Regions from separate parts of the Pseudomonas sp. FME51 genome, predicted to be linked through region 2. Evidence: riboswitches for the same ligand, from Rfam matches in the RefSeq annotation. Region 2 holds a riboswitch; the other holds the start of a gene.
The links. A riboswitch is a leader RNA that binds a small molecule or an ion and turns the genes downstream of it on or off. The one in region 2 is predicted to bind glycine.
Positions count from the first base shown of each region.

Region 1: another riboswitch for glycine. It lies ahead of INT39_RS15690 (trimeric intracellular cation channel family protein); the one in region 2 lies ahead of INT39_RS05450 (D-amino acid dehydrogenase).

Region 1 covers NZ_JABUYN010000009.1:21,940-30,543, forward strand. The annotation lists gene INT39_RS15680 (META domain-containing protein) at 1-677, opposite strand, end outside; gene INT39_RS15685 (DUF924 family protein) at 724-1,260, opposite strand; glycine riboswitch at 1,402-1,489, shown strand; glycine riboswitch at 1,530-1,626, shown strand; gene INT39_RS15690 (trimeric intracellular cation channel family protein) at 1,650-2,270, shown strand; gene INT39_RS15695 (glutathione S-transferase family protein) at 2,458-3,435, shown strand; gene INT39_RS15700 (catalase) at 3,540-5,036, shown strand; gene INT39_RS15705 (LrgB family protein) at 5,090-5,776, opposite strand; gene INT39_RS15710 (CidA/LrgA family protein) at 5,773-6,126, opposite strand; gene ccoG (cytochrome c oxidase accessory protein CcoG) at 6,481-7,887, shown strand; gene mapR (GntR family transcriptional regulator MpaR) at 7,905-8,604, shown strand, end outside.
Region 2 covers NZ_JABUYN010000002.1:220,831-229,434, forward strand. The annotation lists gene INT39_RS05425 (spermidine synthase) at 1-363, opposite strand, end outside; gene INT39_RS05430 (sugar transporter) at 404-1,603, opposite strand; gene INT39_RS05435 (MFS transporter) at 1,808-3,163, opposite strand; gene INT39_RS05440 (acyl-CoA thioesterase) at 3,352-3,855, shown strand; gene INT39_RS05445 (YnfA family protein) at 3,852-4,184, shown strand; gene INT39_RS05450 (D-amino acid dehydrogenase) at 4,253-5,506, opposite strand; glycine riboswitch at 5,667-5,762, opposite strand; gene ppa (inorganic diphosphatase) at 5,908-6,435, opposite strand; gene INT39_RS05460 (6-phosphofructokinase) at 6,607-7,866, opposite strand; gene mpl (UDP-N-acetylmuramate:L-alanyl-gamma-D-glutamyl-meso-diaminopimelate ligase) at 8,127-8,604, shown strand, end outside.

The sequences.
Region 1 (8,604 bases), on a different contig from region 2:
CGGTCTATGATACCGCCGCCATTGATGTCTTCCACCACCCATTCACCGCCCTGCAGCAATCGCGCCGGGTCACCGCCGCACCCATTCAAACGGGTACCCTCCACCTGAACATTGACCTGTTGCGGATACAGCATGCCGCTCATGCTGTCCTGGCATATTTGATCACTGACCTCGAGGCTGACCGGATGACTGCCCTGTGTGTAAAAATACCCGTCCGCTTCGCCGGCAGCATAGGCCTGAGCGGGTAACTCGCCTTCGTTCAACCGATTGAGGGTCAACATGCCCCCCTCCAACATCACCGACCAGAAGGGCTCGTTGCCCGAGGCGCGAAACGGCTCGATGATCGCAGTCGATGGCGCACAGTGCGGGTACTCCACCCCCTGCAGTACCAATCTGGCCTGTTCACCCTTGAACCACAGACTGGTTTCCGGCTCACCTTCGGCGACATACCGGGCGCCTGAAGCACTGATCGCCTGGGTCAACACAAACTGCTCACCCTTGGCGCTCAATAACAACTGATCACCATCCTGCTGTGTAGCGGTAATCGGCAGGCGAGCACAGTTCAGCTCGGCATGGAATGGCTCGGTGGTAGCACGCTCCGTGACATTCGTACTGCAGCCAGCCAGGGTAACGACAGCCGCTGCAAGCGGTGCGGGCGTCAGAGTGTTGAAGCGCATAGGGTACTCCTCATAAAAAGTTGGTACAGATACGGCGGATCGGCGCTCAGAACGAAGAGCCCGGCTGAGTCAGGAATACCCGCTCCTCCTCGGTGGAGATTCGCCCCAGAATCTTGTTGCGATGCGGGTAGCGACCGAAGCGCCGCAGAATATCCCGGTGCTGCAGCTCAATGTTCAGACTGCTTTCCATCCCGGGCGTGCCAAACAGCACTACCGCCCGTTCATGGATCAGCAGCGACTCGCTGTGCATGAATGGCAGATAAATGAAGCTGCGCTGCATCACCGGAAGCGCCATGTCCGCGCCAGCAGCGATGGCTTCCTGAGCGAGCGCCAGCGCCATGCCATCATGGGCAAAGGACTCAGGCTGACCGCGATGGATATTGCGTGAAAACTGATCCAGCAGAATGATCTCGGCCAGTCGGCCTTCCGCTGTGGCACGCCATTGCCATAATTCGCCGCTGATCGCTTGTAGATGCAGCGCGCCGAAGCGCTGGCCAATCAACTGGTCCAGTTGCTCATCCCTCTTCCACCACATAGCCGACTTGAGCTCCTCAAACCAGAACTCGAGTATCTGCTGGTACATGGGTCACCCCGCTTGGTCAGATCATTTCATCGGCAACGCGATGACGATAACAGGCCTCAGTGTAACCAATCTGCCGCGCCACCGCCGACCTGTGACAATCGGTCAGCCAGAGATACCAATACCCGGCGCTTTATGTATAATCGCCGGCTCGCAGGAGAGAGAGGCCACGCGCCTCCGCCGAAGGCGCAAACTCCCATAATCGCTCAGGCACCGTTACTGCGAATCAGATCCGGAAGCCCAAGTTGCCATGTATGGCACTCGGTGCAACCGTAACGCCAGCTGGAGAGAGGTTGCCAGGCAACCCACCGAAGGGGCAAGCAGTCAATGACTGCGTAAACTCTCAGGTAAAAGGACAGGGGGAGAGGCAACACAGTTCGGAGGATACCTGTGTGCTCCTTTACGTCTATCTGATAGCCATTACCGCCGAGGCCATGTCCGGCGCCCTTGCCGCAGGCCGGCGCAACATGGACATGTTCGGTGTTGCCTTCATTGCCTTCATCACTGCACTGGGCGGCGGAACGGTCCGCGACATGCTGCTGGGCAACTATCCGGTCACCTGGACCCAGCACCCGATGTACATCTACCTGACCATCTCCGCTGGCCTGTTGACCATGCTGATTGCGCGATTCATGCATCGCCTGCATTCATTGTTCCTGATCCTCGACGCCATGGGTCTGATTGCCTTTACCGTCATCGGCTGCAACGTCGCGTTGCGGCTGGACTATGAGACGCCCGTGGTCATCATGGCCGGTATCACCACCGGTATCTTCGGCGGCATCCTGCGCGATCTGCTGTGCAATCGTACCCCTATGGTATTGCGCAAGGAGCTGTATGCCAGCGTCTCGCTGCTGGTGGCGCTGTTGTATCTCAGCCTGCTCGAACTGGGCGTCAATCATGACGTCACCCTGCTGGCCTCGTTCAGCTGCGGCCTGGCCCTGCGTCTGTCAGCCATCCGCTGGTCGCTGTCGCTGCCGGTGTTTTCCTATGAGCCGGGCCGCTGGAACGACTGATTCCAGCGCAGCTCCGGCATCCGGACTGCACTTCAGCCCTGCCCATCACCCGCCAACACATCTAATTAATAGATATATTAGCGGCTGTTTTTGCGCTTAACATCAGCCCAGAATCGATAGACCATGGACCCATCAAGCTTGTCTGTAACAGAGACAGCTTTTCATTCCCTTCACAGGAGAACAGAACATGGGTCTGCTTATCGATGGACAATGGGTCGACAAATGGTATGACACGGATTCCACCCAAGGCCGTTTCGTCCGCACTGAAGCACAATACCGCAACTGGATCACCGCCGATGGCAGCGCCGGCCCTACCGGCGACGGTGGCTTTCATGCCGAAGCAGGCCGCTACCATCTGTACGTCTCCCTGGCCTGCCCCTGGGCTCACCGCACGCTGATCTTCCGCGCGCTCAAAGGGCTGGAAGACATGATCAGCCTATCCGTGGTCAACCCGCTGATGCGCGAACATGGCTGGACCTTCGACCCCGATGCAGGCGTCGTTGCCGACCCGTTGAATGGTGCTGATTACATGCATCAGGTCTATACCGCCAATGATCCCGACTACAGCGGCCGGGTCACGGTGCCGGTATTGTGGGACAAACAACAGCAGCGAATCGTCAACAACGAGTCGGCGGAAATCATCCGCATGCTCAACAGCGCTTTTGACGGTATCGGCGCCAAGCCGGGCGATTACTATCCAGCAGCACTGCGCGCACAGATCGACGAGATCAATGAGCGTGTTTATGACCGCATCAACAACGGCGTATACAAGGCCGGCTTTGCCACCACCACCGAAGCCTACGAGCAGGCATTCTGGCCGCTGTTCGATATGCTCGATGAGCTTGAGCAACGTCTATCCGGTCAGCGCTACCTGCTGGGCGACGCCCTGACCGAAGCCGACTGGCGGCTGTTCACCACATTGATTCGCTTCGACCCTGTGTACCACGGCCACTTCAAATGCAACCTCAAGCGCATTGTGGATTACCCCAATCTGTCGGCTTATGTGCGCGAGCTGTACCAGTGGCCCGGTGTGGCAGCGACCGTGAACATGCAACACATCAAGGACCATTACTACCGCAGCCACGCCACCATCAACCCGACCGGCATAGTACCGGCTGGCCCGCTGCTGGATCTGGATCGACCGCATGGGCGCGACAGGCTCTGAGCCTGTGCTCACCCGGCACCTGTCCACACAACATGGTCTACAGTAGTGACGAGAAGCCGAACGCTGAAGGCTTCCCCCTACACGCCTGACCAAGAGGATGCCCCATGAGTGATACCGACAAGCCAGCAACCGGCTCGACCATGAGCACCGGCGCACCGGCACCCAGCGATCGCAATTCCCTGACCATTGGCGCCAACGGCCCGATCATGCTCCATGATGTGCACTTCCTGGAGCAGATGGCCCACTTCAACCGTGAAAAGGTGCCCGAGCGCCAACCCCATGCCAAGGGCTCCGGCGCCTTCGGTGTGTTCGAAACCACCGAAGATGTGTCCGCCTACACCAAGGCGGCACTGTTCCAGCGAGGCAGCCAGACCGAGATGCTGGCGCGCTTCTCCACCGTCGCCGGCGAGATGGGTAGCCCGGATACCTGGCGTGACGTACGCGGATTTTCGTTGAAGTTCTATACCGACGAAGGCAACTACGACCTGGTCGGCAACAACACGCCGATCTTTTTCGTGCGTGATCCGATGAAATTCCCCCACTTTATCCGCAGCCAGAAACGCCTGCCTGACTCCGGCCTGCGCGACAACCATATGCAGTGGGACTTCTGGACCAACAACCCCGAGTCGGCGCATCAGGTGACCTACCTGATGGGGCCTCGCGGCCTGCCGCGCACCTGGCGCCACATGAACGGCTACGGCTCCCACACCTACATGTGGATCAACGCTTCCGGCGAACGCTTCTGGGTCAAGTACCACTTCCATACCGAGCAAGGCATGGAGTTCTTCAATAACGCCGAAGCTGCCAACATGGCCGGGATCGATGCGGATTATCACCGCCGCGACCTGTTCGAGGCCATTGCCCGCGGCGAGCACCCGAGCTGGATCATGTCTGTGCAGGTCATGCCCTATGCCGACGCCGCCACCTATCGCTTCAACCCCTTCGATCTGACCAAGATCTGGTCGCACAAGGATTATCCGCTGATCAAGGTCGGCAAGATGACCCTGAACCGCAATCCGGAGAACTTCTTCGCCCAGATCGAGCAGGCGGCCTTCTCCCCCGGCAACACGGTGCCCGGTATAGGCCTGTCTCCCGACAAGATGCTGCTCGGCCGCGCCTTCGCCTACAACGACGCACAACGTAACCGTATCGGTACCAACTTCCATCAGTTGCCGGTAAACCGCCCGAAAGTACCGGTCAACACCTACATGTTCGACGGTCAGATGACCTACGAGCACAGCGGCAACGCACCGGTCTATGTACCCAACAGCGGCGATCGCAGCTGGGCGGACAGTACCGGCAAGATGGAAGATGGCTGGGAAGCGGACGGCGACATGGTGCGCAGCGCCTATACGCTGCATGCCGAGGATGATGACTTCGGCCAGCCGGGAACCCTGGTACGTGAGGTATTCAATGACGAGGAACGCGCCCAGCTGGTCGAGCAGGTCGCCGGCAGTCTGCTCGGTGGCGTGCGTAGCCCAGTGTTGGAGCGTGCCTTTGAATACTGGCGTAACGTCGACGCCGAAGTGGGTCGGCGCATTGAGGAGAAAGTACGCTCTGGAACCGCCAGTCAGCCTGCCGAAGGCATGGGTGAAGCCTGAGCTGACGTTCTGCAGATAATGGGGGCCTGCGCAATGCAGGCCCCCATTTTTATTCAGCCCACAAACCAGGGCAGCAGCAATGCCGTCGCCAGCCCCAGCAGACTCATCCCCAGCGCCGCAAAAGCAGCACATTCGCCACCTTCGCGCAGCGCATGAGCTGTGCCGATGGCATGGGCGTTCATGCCCAGGGTCAGCCCCCGCGCCGCAGGTGAATCAACCCGCGCCAGACGCAGCAGCGGCGGTGCCATCACGGTACCGATCACCCCCGTCAGCATCACCAGCGCCGCGGTCATCGCTGCATCACCGCCAGCCTGTTCGGACAGCAGCATGGCAATCGGCATGGTCACCGACTTGGGCGCCAGCGACATCAGCGTGACGAAGGGCGCACCCAGCAGCCAACCAAGCAGCAGGGTCAGCACCACAATCAGCACACCACCGACCAGCAGGGTGATCAGGATCGGCCACAGCAACACGCGGATGCGCTGGCGTTGCTGGTACAGCGGCACCGCCAGCGCCACGGTCGCCGGGCCGAGCAACAGGGCGATCGGCTCCGCGGCTTCGCGGTAGATGAGGTAATCGATATCCAGCAGCAGGAGCATCGCGATCACCAGCATCAGCGTCACGATTACCGGCTGCAGCAGCAGCGAACCAGTACGACGCTGCACCCAGAGCGCCACCTGATAGGCCGCTATGGTCAACATCGGCGCAAATACCGGGATGGTTACCAGCAGAGCGATCATTGGCGGCTCTCCTGACGGCGGATCAGCCATTGCAGCAGCCAGCCACAGAACGGCACGGCTACCAGTAGCGAGCCAACCAGCGCCAGCGCGATGGGCAACCAGTCCGCCAGCAGGCGATCATGACTGAGCATGATGCCCGACGCCGGCACCACCAGCAGCAGCGGCAGATAGCCGAGCAGTGCTGACGCGGTCCGCTGCAGCGACTCCGGTACCTCGCCGAGGAAAACCAGGCCCAGCACCAGCAGCACCATGCCGATAATCGGTCCCGGCAGCGCCGGCACCAGAAAATGACTGATCACCGCGCCCGCCGCCTGCAGTGCCATCAACCACAGCAGAGCACCCAGATTCATGCCCGCCTCCTTTCACGCGGACCAGGCCCGCCCCGTTCGCACTTGTTTTGCTGGTAATACATGCAGCGACAGCCTCATGGCAATTTGGATTCGACCGGGCACTATGCAACATCAACTAACAAATAAACAGGCTCAGATACCGTGCTGAAAACCGTATCAGCGCCCTGTCATGGCAAGCTGCTCATGGCAGTAATCCCCGCTCCGTCATAACAGAGCGGCCTGCGACAATGCGTCACCCCCTAACTACGCGGCTTTGCTGCTGATACGGTTTTTTATCGAAAACCTGAGTCTGTTTCATATCAGGCCCACTCACGATCATGTCATCAGCCTGATTCATGATTGATGGGGTAGACCATGGGTGAACGTATTCCCGTCGAGATCATCGACGCCACCATTGCACGCAACACGCCTGCCCAGCTCGGCGGGCCGATTCATACCCGCAGCTTCGAAGGGCACTACCGGCGGCTGCGCCTGCTCGGCGCCGGCCTGCTGTTCCTACTGTTCTTCGGCACGGCCTGGCTGAACTGGCACCAGCGTCAGGCCGTGCTGTGGGATCTGGCCAGCCGCAAATTTCACATCTTCGGCGCGACCTTCTGGCCTCAGGATCTGATCCTGCTGTCGGCGATCCTGATCATCGCCGCCTTCGGCCTGTTCTTCATCACGGTGGTCGCCGGACGCATCTGGTGCGGCTACACCTGCCCGCAGAGCGTGTGGACCTGGGTGTTCATGTGGGCGGAGAAGGTCACCGAAGGCGACCGCCACCAGCGCGTGCGCCTCGATGCCGCGCCATGGTCCGTCGCCAAGCTGCTGCGACGCGGCGCCAAGCACGCCATCTGGCTGGGCGTGAGCCTGGCCACGGCGCTCACTTTCGTCGGCTATTTCACGCCGATCCGCGAGCTGGCCGTGGGTCTGTTCACCCTCGACCTGGGCGCCCAGGCAGCGTTCTGGTTGTTCTTCTTCACTGCCGCCACCTATATCAACGCCGGCTGGCTACGCGAGAACGTCTGCCGCGACATGTGCCCCTACGGGCGGTTCCAGAGCGCTATGTTCGACCGCGACACACTGGTCATCGCCTATGACACCGAACGGGGCGAGCAACGCGGACCGCGGCGCCGGGACAGCAAGCCGGCCGAGCAGGGCCTGGGGGATTGCATCGACTGCACCCTGTGCGTGCAGGTCTGCCCAACCGGCATCGATATCCGTGACGGCCTGCAGTTCGAATGCATCGCCTGCGCCGCCTGCATCGATGCCTGCGACAGCGTCATGGACCGCATGGGTTATGCGCGCGGCCTGATCAGCTACACCTCCGAGCGTGCTCAGCAAGGCGGCACCACACGCTGGCTGCGACCCCGGCTGCTTGGCTACGGCAGCATGCTGGCGCTGATGATCGGCCTGTTCGTGGTGGCGCTGCTGGGCCGGCCGATGATGTCGCTGGATGTTAGCCGCGACCGCGGCAATCTGTTTCGCGAGAACAGCGCCGGCCAGCTGGAGAACAGCTACAGTCTCAAGGTGATCAACAAGAGCCAACGACCCGGCCGCTTTCAGATAACCCTCGATGCACCGCAGGGTCTGCAATTGGCGACCCCGACCAGCGTGCAGCTGGCGGCCGAAGATATCCACGATCTGCCGCTCAGTGTGGTCTGGACCGGCGAACAACCTCCCGCGGCACGCCAGCGCATCCGCTTCAGACTCGCCGCAGAGGATGACAACAGCGCACCGGTTGTGGCCGAATCAACCTTTCTGGCACCGGCCAGCTACTGACTGCATGGAACCATTCGATGAAACGCTACGAGCGCCTGGCCGATACCATTGCCGAATTGATTCGCACCGGCATTCTGGCGCCGGGCGAGCGGATTCCTTCGGTGCGCCAGGCCAGCCAGAGCTATGGCGTGAGCCCGTCCACGGTATTCCAGGCCTATTACCTGCTGGAGGATCGCGGGCTGATCCAGGCCCGTGCCCGCTCCGGCTACTTTGTCCGCAGCCTGGCCGGGCTGCCCCTGCCTGACCCGCAGCCCACTCCAGCAGTGCCGCCGACCACCGAGGTCGGCGTCAGCGAGCTGGTATTTTCGGTACTCGGCTCACTGAAGAACCCGCATACGGTGCCCTTCGGCTCGGCCTTTCCCAGCCCCGACCTGTTCCCGATGGCCCGCCTGGCCCGCTCCATGACCAGCAGCCTGCGCAACCTGTCGCCCCATGACATCATCGCCGACATGACCGCAGGCAATCCCGACCTGATGCGCCAGATCGCCCTGCGCTACATGGTCAGCGGGGTCAGGTTGCCGATAGAAGAACTGGTGGTCACCAACGGTGCACTGGAAGCCCTCAACCTCGGGCTGCAGAGCGTGACCCAGGCCGGCGATCTGGTGGCGATCGAGTCACCGACCTTCTATGCCTGCCTGCAGGTACTCGAACGGTTGCAATTGAAGGCCGTGGAGATTCCCGTGCACCCACGGGACGGCATCGATCTGGCGGTACTGC
Region 2 (8,604 bases):
GCGAGCATCCTGCATCGGATTGCCGGCCTTGGCACCGAGCGGCCCGCGGTTCCATTCGATCACCCCTGGCACCAGCTCCGCCACCTGTACCTCGGCGTCCTTGTTCAGATGCTGCAACGCCGACGCCAGGGTGAATCCCATGCCCAGACCGCCGATTAACACGCGTGCGTTGGGGCGCGCAGCAATCCTCTTGCAAGGAATGGCAGCCAGCGCATCTTCGGAGCCGTGCATGCGCGTGTTCATCAGCTGTCCGCCCTTGCCGCCCTCCAGCTTGATGACGAAGTCCTCGCCGTACTCGAACAGGCACAGGGCACCGCCGTTATTCGGAATGGGCGCGGTATCAAGCAGTATGTAACGTTTCATGGTGATCTCGGGTCGACGATAAAGGTGACAGTATGCCTGTTCAGGTGGCGGCTCTTGGCGTCACCGGCATCTGCGGAGCCAGACGCCACATGGCAGTGAGGCATAGCAGAAGGGCGCCCAACGCTAATGCCCCACCTACCAGTCCGATATTGGCCAGCCCCATTTGAATGGTGATCTGGCTGCCCAACAGGGCACCGGCACCGATACCAACGTTGTAGAGGCCCGAGAACAGCGCCATCGCCACATCGGTGGCGTCGGAAGCCATCTTCAACACCCGCGATTGCAGCGCAAGAGTGAAACAGAGGATGGCGATACCCCAGACAAAACAGACCATGCCCAGCCCCCAGAACGTATCGGCCGAGTACAGAAGCAGCAGCATGCACAGAGCCAATGCGAGCAAGGTGCCCACCAGCACGCTGCGCGGATAGAAGGGGCTGTAACGGCTGAACAGCAGGGCGCCGAACAGCCCTGCACCGCCGAACAACAGCAGCAGTCCGGTGATCTGGTTGCCGATCAGACCGCCTATTTCGCGGGCGAAAGGTTCGATATAGCTATAGGCGGTAAAGTGCGCCGTGACACCCAAGACGACCAGCACATAGACAGCCATCAGTGCAGGGCGTTTGAGTAACATCGGCAGGCTCCTGAGTGATCCGGCGTTCTGGCTGGGCAACAGGGGCAGCATGCGCATCAGGCATACCATGGTCAGTAATGCGACCACAGCAACACCCAGGAAGGTGACACGCCAGCCCACCAACTGGCCTACCAGCCGGCCCAGGGGAATACCCAGCACCATGGCCAGCGTTGTGCCGGTAGCCAGCAGGCCGAGAGCTTGTGCTTCTCTGCCCGGCGGTGCTACGCGCACCGCGAGGGAGGCGGTGATCGACCAGAACACCGCGTGGGCCAGAGCGATGCCTGCACGACTGAGCACCAGCACGTCATAGCTCCAAGCCACATAGGACAGGAGATGGCAGACGATAAACAGCAGGAATACGCCGACCAGCAGCCGGCGACGCTCTATATTGCGCGTCAGCAGCATCAGCGGCAGTGACGCCAGAGCCACCAGCCAGGCGTATACCGTCAGCATCAGGCCGACTTGTTCCGGCAGCATGTCGAAGCTGGCGCCGATGTCGCTGAGCAGCGCCACGGGCGCGAATTCCGTGGTATTGAAAATGAAAGCGGCCAGGGCCAGCGCAACCACACTGAGCCAGTTGCCCTGAGGGGCGGTATCCGACGTTGTCATGAAGAGTGAAACCAGAGTAGGAGAGGAGCCGGATGCTTACCAGTGAGGAGCACTGGTTGCCGGGTGACAGCTATTTTAAAAGCCTGGCGGATAAAGCGCAAATTGGGTCCGCTGGGCGGTGTGCTGATTAGCCTCGCTATTCGGCTCAATAGGGATGATCGGGGCTTGCGATGATACTGCAAGCCCCGATCTGATCCTGCCGCGTCAGTTATTGATATCGACGTTCTTGGTCTCTTTGCCCACCACCAGCGCAATCAGCGTGATGAATGCCATGCTGGCAAGATACACCCCGACCAGGAAAGGACTGCCATCGCCCACACTCCACAGCCAGACGGCGATGAAGGGCGCAACGGCAGCGCCGAGGATGGACGATACGTTGTAGGAAATACCCGACCCGGTATAACGCACGTTGGTGGGAAACAGCTCTGGGAGCAGAGCGCCCATCGGCCCGAAAGTCATGCCCATCAGGCTGAAACCGAGGATCAGCCAGGCCATTACACCGACAAAGCCCATACTGAGCAGCGGCACCCACAACAGACTGAATACAATGATGCCCAGCGTAACCAGGATCAGCGTCTTGCGTCGCCCCAGTCGGTCGGCCATGAGGCCGGACAGCAGTGTGAATATGCCGAAGAACACTACGCCGACAATCAGCATCAACACGAAATTGTTATAACTGTAACCCAACCCGGACAGCTGGCCTGCTGCCGGTGCGACCGGAGCGCGGCCATAGCTCAATGAGAAGGTGGTCATCAGATAGAACAGCACGTAAGTCGCGAGCATATAGAAGGTGCCGAGAATCAGTTCACGCCAGTTCTTGCGCATCACTTCACCCAACGGCAGCTTGACCACTTTGCCGGCGGAGACGGTTTTCGAGAAGGTTGTGCTTTCCACCAGGTTCAGACGAATCCACAGACCGATGATCACCATCACCGCAGAGAACAGGAAGGGAATGCGCCAGCCCCAATCGAGAAATGCCTCGGACGGCCGCGATGGATCATCCGACGGCAAGGCGGCGGCGACGATCAGAAATAACCCGTTGGCTATGATGAATCCCAGCGGCGCACCCAGCTGCGGGAAGGTGCCGAACAGAGCCCGTTTGCCTGCTGGAGCGTTCTCTGTGGCGACCAGCGCGGCGCCTGACCACTCTCCACCAATGGCAAAACCTTGTGCCAGACGCATGATCACCAGCAACAAGGGAGCCCACCAGCCAATCGAATGGTAGGTCGGCAGCAAGCCGATCAGAAAGGTGGCGATACCCATGGTGAACAGGGCGTAAATCAGGGTTTTCTTGCGCCCGACCTTGTCACCCAGATGTCCGAAAAACACAGCCCCGAGCGGGCGGGCGATCATTGCTGCACCAAAAATGGCGAAGGAGGCCAGCAGCGCTGTGGTTTCGTTGCCAGGTGGAAAGAACAGATGGGGAAAGACCAGTACCGCAGCCGTCGCGTAAACGTAGAAGTCATAGAACTCGATGGTGGTACCGACGAGACTGGCGAGCATGACGCGAGAGCGGGAGTTGGCTGGAGCTTCTTGGCTGGAGACAATATTTTCGGGCATGGGCGGCGGGCATTTTTTTAATGAATGAGCTGTCACGTAAACAGCGGCGGGGCCGACTGTGACGAATGAGACAGGGTGGGGCGTTATCTTCGCTGATCTGAGGCGACAGTGGTAGCTTTGCTGCTGATTATGGCAGGCTGCTGCAGAAAGCATTAAAGTGGCGGCCCCAAAACTGCAGAGCGAATGCCATGCTGGCCCACAGCGCAGAACTGACCATGACCGTCCTTATGACACCGGACAAAGCAAATTTTTCCGGCAACGTGCATGGTGGTGCTTTGCTCAAGTACCTGGATGAAGTCGCCTACGCCTGTGCCAGCCGCTACGCGGGGCATTATGTAGTGACCATGTCCGTGGACCAGGTTAACTTCCGCCAGCCTATTCAGGTGGGTGAGCTGGTGACCTTCCTGGCTTCGGTCAATTACACGGGGACGACTTCGATGGAGATCGGTATCAAGGTCATCACTGAAGACATTCGCGCCAAGACGGTTCGCCACACCAATAGCTGCTTTTTTACCATGGTCGCGGTGGATGATAACGGCAAGCCTACCTCTGTCCCGCCGCTGGAGCAGGTTACCTCCGAGCAGAAGCGCAGGTTCTTCCAGGCCGGGCAGCGCAGGCAGATTCGCCGTGAGTTGGAGCAGCGCTATCAGGCAATGAAAGCGACCGACTTCAATGTGGATAGCTCAGCATGACCAAGACATTCGCTCTATTCGCGCTCACCGCTGTGGCTGAAATTGTGGGCTGCTATCTGCCATACCTCTGGTTAAAACAAGGCAAGAGTGTGCTGCTGTTGATCCCTGCAGCGGCATCGCTGGCGCTATTCGCATGGCTCCTCTCGCTTCACCCAACGGCTGCTGGCCGGGTCTATGCGGCCTATGGAGGTGTCTATATCGGCACGGCCATTATCTGGCTCTGGTTGGTGGACGGCATCAAGCCGACAATCTGGGACCTGGTTGGGTCAGCTGTGGCCATTCTGGGAATGGCGATCATCATGTTTGCGCCCAGGGGGGCGTCTATCTGAAGCGGCGCAGGCTTGCTGTATTCTGGACATAATAAAAAGCCGACCTTGTGGGTCGGCTTTTCTCATACTCAAGCCGGCTGTGCGACTTCAGCAGCTATATTGCTCCCCAGCGTCTGCTCAACAACACCACCGACCATGTCCGCTGTGACGGCGCTCAGGGTCCAGCCCAGGTGACCGTGACCGGTGTTGTAGAACACGCATGGTGATTTGCCGCGTCCGACCTTGGGCATCATGTTTGGCATCATTGGGCGTAAACCGGCCCATGGCACCACGCTCCGGGTGTTGACGCCCGGGAAGCACTGGTTCACCCAGTCCACCAGTGGACGAATGCGGTCAGCGCGAATGTCACGGTTATAACCATTGAATTCGGCGGTGCCGGCCACTCGGAAGCGATCATTGCCCAGACGGCTGCTCACCAGTTTGGTCTCGTCGTCCAGCAGACTGACGTTCGGTGCCGAAGCGCGACTGATCTCGTCGGTCAGGTTGACGGTGATGGAGTAGCCCTTGACCGGATAGATATTTACCCGATCGCCCAGTTGTGCAGCCAGGTCGCGGCTCGCGGTACCGGCGCAGATGACTATGCCGTCGAAGTGCTGCACCTCGTCGCCCGTGGTACTACCAACGGTCACGCTGGCCCGCTGGCCATCGGTCGCTACCGCTTTCACATCCTGATTATAAAGACAGCGCACACCCAGGCGATCGATGGCAGCCGCCAGGCCGTGGGTGAATTTGTGGATATCCCCGGTGGAGTCACATTCGGTGAAATAGCCGCCGTAGTACTGGCCGGCCAAGGTCGGCTCAATGGCGCGCATTTCCTCCAGGGTCACGGCTCGGCGGGGTAGACCGCCTTCGGCCAGCAACCGGGAAACCTGCCCGGCGTGCTCGAAGCCGGCCTTGTCGCGGTAGATGTGCAGGATGCCTTGCTTCTTCAGGTCGAAGTCGATGCCCTCTGCCTCGGCCCAGGAAAAAAGATGCTCACGCGCGGCGACCGCCAGACGGGCTGTTTCAATGGTGTTCTGGCGATAGTGGGGAATCGAGCCGATGAACTCGGCGAACCAGGAGAGCTTGTGCCAGCTGGGTTTTGGGTTGACCAGCAGTGGTGCATCACTCTTGAGCATCCACTTCAGGCCCTTGACGATAGTTGACCAGTGATTCCAGACCTCGGCGTTCGAGGCGGATAGCTGGCCGCCGTTGGCAAAGGAGGTTTCCATTGCGGCGTAGCGGTGTTTCTCGAACAGTGTGACCGAGAAGCCGCGCTTGGCCAGGGCATAGGCAGTAGTGACGCCGGTGATTCCGCCACCAATGACAGCGATTTTTTTCATTGTTGTCGCTCCAGATACGTCAGGGTTCGAGCCCGCGCGCACCAATGCGCAGCGAGCGCCCCCTCTGTCCTGGACCTGAGAGTTTCACGGGGCGCTCACGCGCTTCCGCTTGCTCCTTCGGTGCGCCCGCTGACGATTGCGGACGACTCTTCAGAGTTCACCGGTGATAGCGGTCCTTTTTGCCTGAGAGTTTCCGGGGCGGTTGCTCCTTCGGCGCTGCGGCGATCACGCCGGCAGTCTCTCCCGATATCACTTCGATCTTCACCAGTCCGCCATGCAGCAAGCCGGTGTAATCATGGCAACTACCCTGCCAGAAAAAATCGCCGTTGTAACCTTAAACTTTCGGATGAGCAGGCATAAAAAAGCCCGGCTTGTGGCCGGGCTCCTATTCGGCAAAACGCTTATTTTTGGTAAGCGTTTACTGCCTTTACAATTTCCGCACGGGCTTCGTCAGCATTGCCCCAGCGGTCGATCTTGACCCACTTGCCGGCTTCCAGATCTTTGTAGTTTTCAAAGAAATGCTGGATCTGCTGGATCAGCAGCTCGGGCAGGTCGGTGTGTTCCTTGATGTCCTTGTACAGCACGGAGAGTTTGTCGTGCGGGACAGCAATCAGTTTGGCATCGCCACCACCATCGTCGGTCATGTGCAGCACGCCGACCGGACGGCAGCGGATGACTGCACCAGGAGCAACCGGGTGAGGGGTGACTACCAGCACGTCCAGCGGATCGCCATCGTCGGCCAGGGTATTCGGAATGAAACCATAGTTGGCCGGGTAGAACATCGGTGTCGCCATGAAGCGGTCGACGAACAGTGCGTTGCTATCCTTGTCGATCTCGTACTTGATGGGCGCATGGTTGGCCGGGATTTCGATGGCGACATAGATGTCGTTGGGGACGTCTTTGCCTGCTGGGATCTGGTCGTAGCTCATGGGTTACCTGATGCGGGACACGGTGAAATGGGATGAACGTCTGTGTAGCTGACGCCATGAAAAATATGGGCGGAGATTATAGGCGCTTGGGCAGGGTTTACCAAGTTAAACCTTAATCCAGCACATCACTGTGCCCGCCGTCCTGTGGATTGGCGGGCACAGTGATCAGTTTCAAACGTCGAACGGGGGCAGCTTGCGCTCAACCGGCAGGTTCTGCAGGCGCACATAATCCGGCAGGCCATTCTTGAACGGCGGAGTGTCTTCGCCCTGAATCAGCGGCGACAGGTACTCACGGCAAGCGTCGGTGATATGGAAGCCGTCCTCGGTAATGAACTCGCGCGGCATGAACTTCTCGACGTTGGCCACTTCGCTCAGTGGCGCTTCGATGATGTCCCAGCGGTAGGGCGCGTCTTCGAGGCGGCGAATCGCCGGCATGATGGCATTCTTGCCTTCCAGGGCGATACGCACGGCTGCCTGACCCAGGGCATAGGCCTGATCCACGTCGACTTTGGAAGCGATGTGACGAGCGGCACGCTGCAGGTAATCGGCGACCGCCCAGTGATATTTGTAGCCGAGCTTGTCGCGCACCAGGTTGGCAATGGTTGGCGCAACGCCGCCCAGTTGCGCATGGCCGAAGGCGTCTGTCAGGCCTGTTTCGGAAAGGAACTTGCCTTCGCCGTTCTTGATGCCTTCGGAAACGCCAATCACGCAATAGCCGTGGGTCTTTACACATTCATCGACACGGGCCAGGAAGGTGGCTTCGTCGAACTCGATTTCGGGGAACAGCAGGATGTGCGGCGCCTCGCCTTCGGCTTCGCTGGCCAGGCCGCAAGCGGCGGTGATCCAGCCGGCGTGACGGCCCATGACTTCGAGGATGAACACCTTGGTCGAGGTGGCGCACATGGAGGCCACGTCATAGCCCGCCTCGCGGATGGAGGTGGCAACATACTTGGCGACCGAACCAAAACCGGGGCTGCAGTCGGTGATCGGCAGATCGTTGTCGACTGTCTTCGGCACATGAATGGCCTGAATCGGGTAGCCCATGGTTTCCGCCAGCTGGGAAATCTTCAGGCAGGTGTCTGCAGAATCGCCGCCGCCGTTATAGAAGAAGTAACCAATATCATGGGCCTTGAATACGTCGATCAGACGCTCGTATTCAGCGCGGTTGGCTTCCAGACTTTTCAGCTTGTAACGGCAAGAGCCGAAAGCACCGGAAGGGGTGTGGCGCAGGGCAGCGATATTTTCCGCTGACTCGAGGCTGGTATCGATCAGGTCCTCGGTCAGGGCGCCAATAATGCCATTGCGACCAGCATAGACTTTACCGATGCGGTCCGGATGCTGGCGCGCAGCTTCAATCACCCCGGCAGCGGAGGCGTTGATGACTGCGGTTACTCCGCCTGATTGGGCATAAAAGGCATTTTTGACGGTCATGCTGACTCCATGATGTGTGGGCTGATGCCAGATACGACAACCGACTACCGAAACGGTTGCACGAGGTCTGTCACTGACTGCAGAACGATGGTTGGCGAAAGAATGGCGCGCATGATAGCTGAATGGACGCCATTTTGCATGATTGCCTGTCGGGTAGTGTCAGCCCTTCTTCCCAGCGGCATACCAGATGCGAGGACTGGGGGGAGGGGGCAGCCCATGTTAGTATCGGCCGCTTGACAGATTGACTACAGGGTTGGCCGATGCATCTGCACATTCTCGGTATTTGCGGTACGTTCATGGGGTCGCTGGCCCTGCTGGCGCGGGATCTCGGACATCAGGTCAGCGGCTCCGACGCCAACGTCTATCCGCCCATGAGTACTCAGCTGGAAGCCCAGGGCATTCAGTTGATGGAAGGATATGACGCCGCGCATCTGGACCCTGCACCGGACATGGTGGTCATCGGCAATGCCCTGTCGCGTGGTAACCCGGCAGTGGAGTACGTGCTGGACAAGGGTATTCCCTACGCCTCCGGCCCCGAATGGCTGGCTCGCTATGTGCTGCAGGACCGCTGGGTGCTGGCAGTCGCCGGAACCCACGGCAAGACCACCACCTCCAGCCTGCTGGCCTGGATTCTCGAAGATGCCGGCATGGCGCCCGGATTTCTGATTGGCGGAGTTCCGCAGAACTTTGGCATTTCCGCCCGTCTGGGCGACACGCCATTCTTTGTAGTGGAGGCAG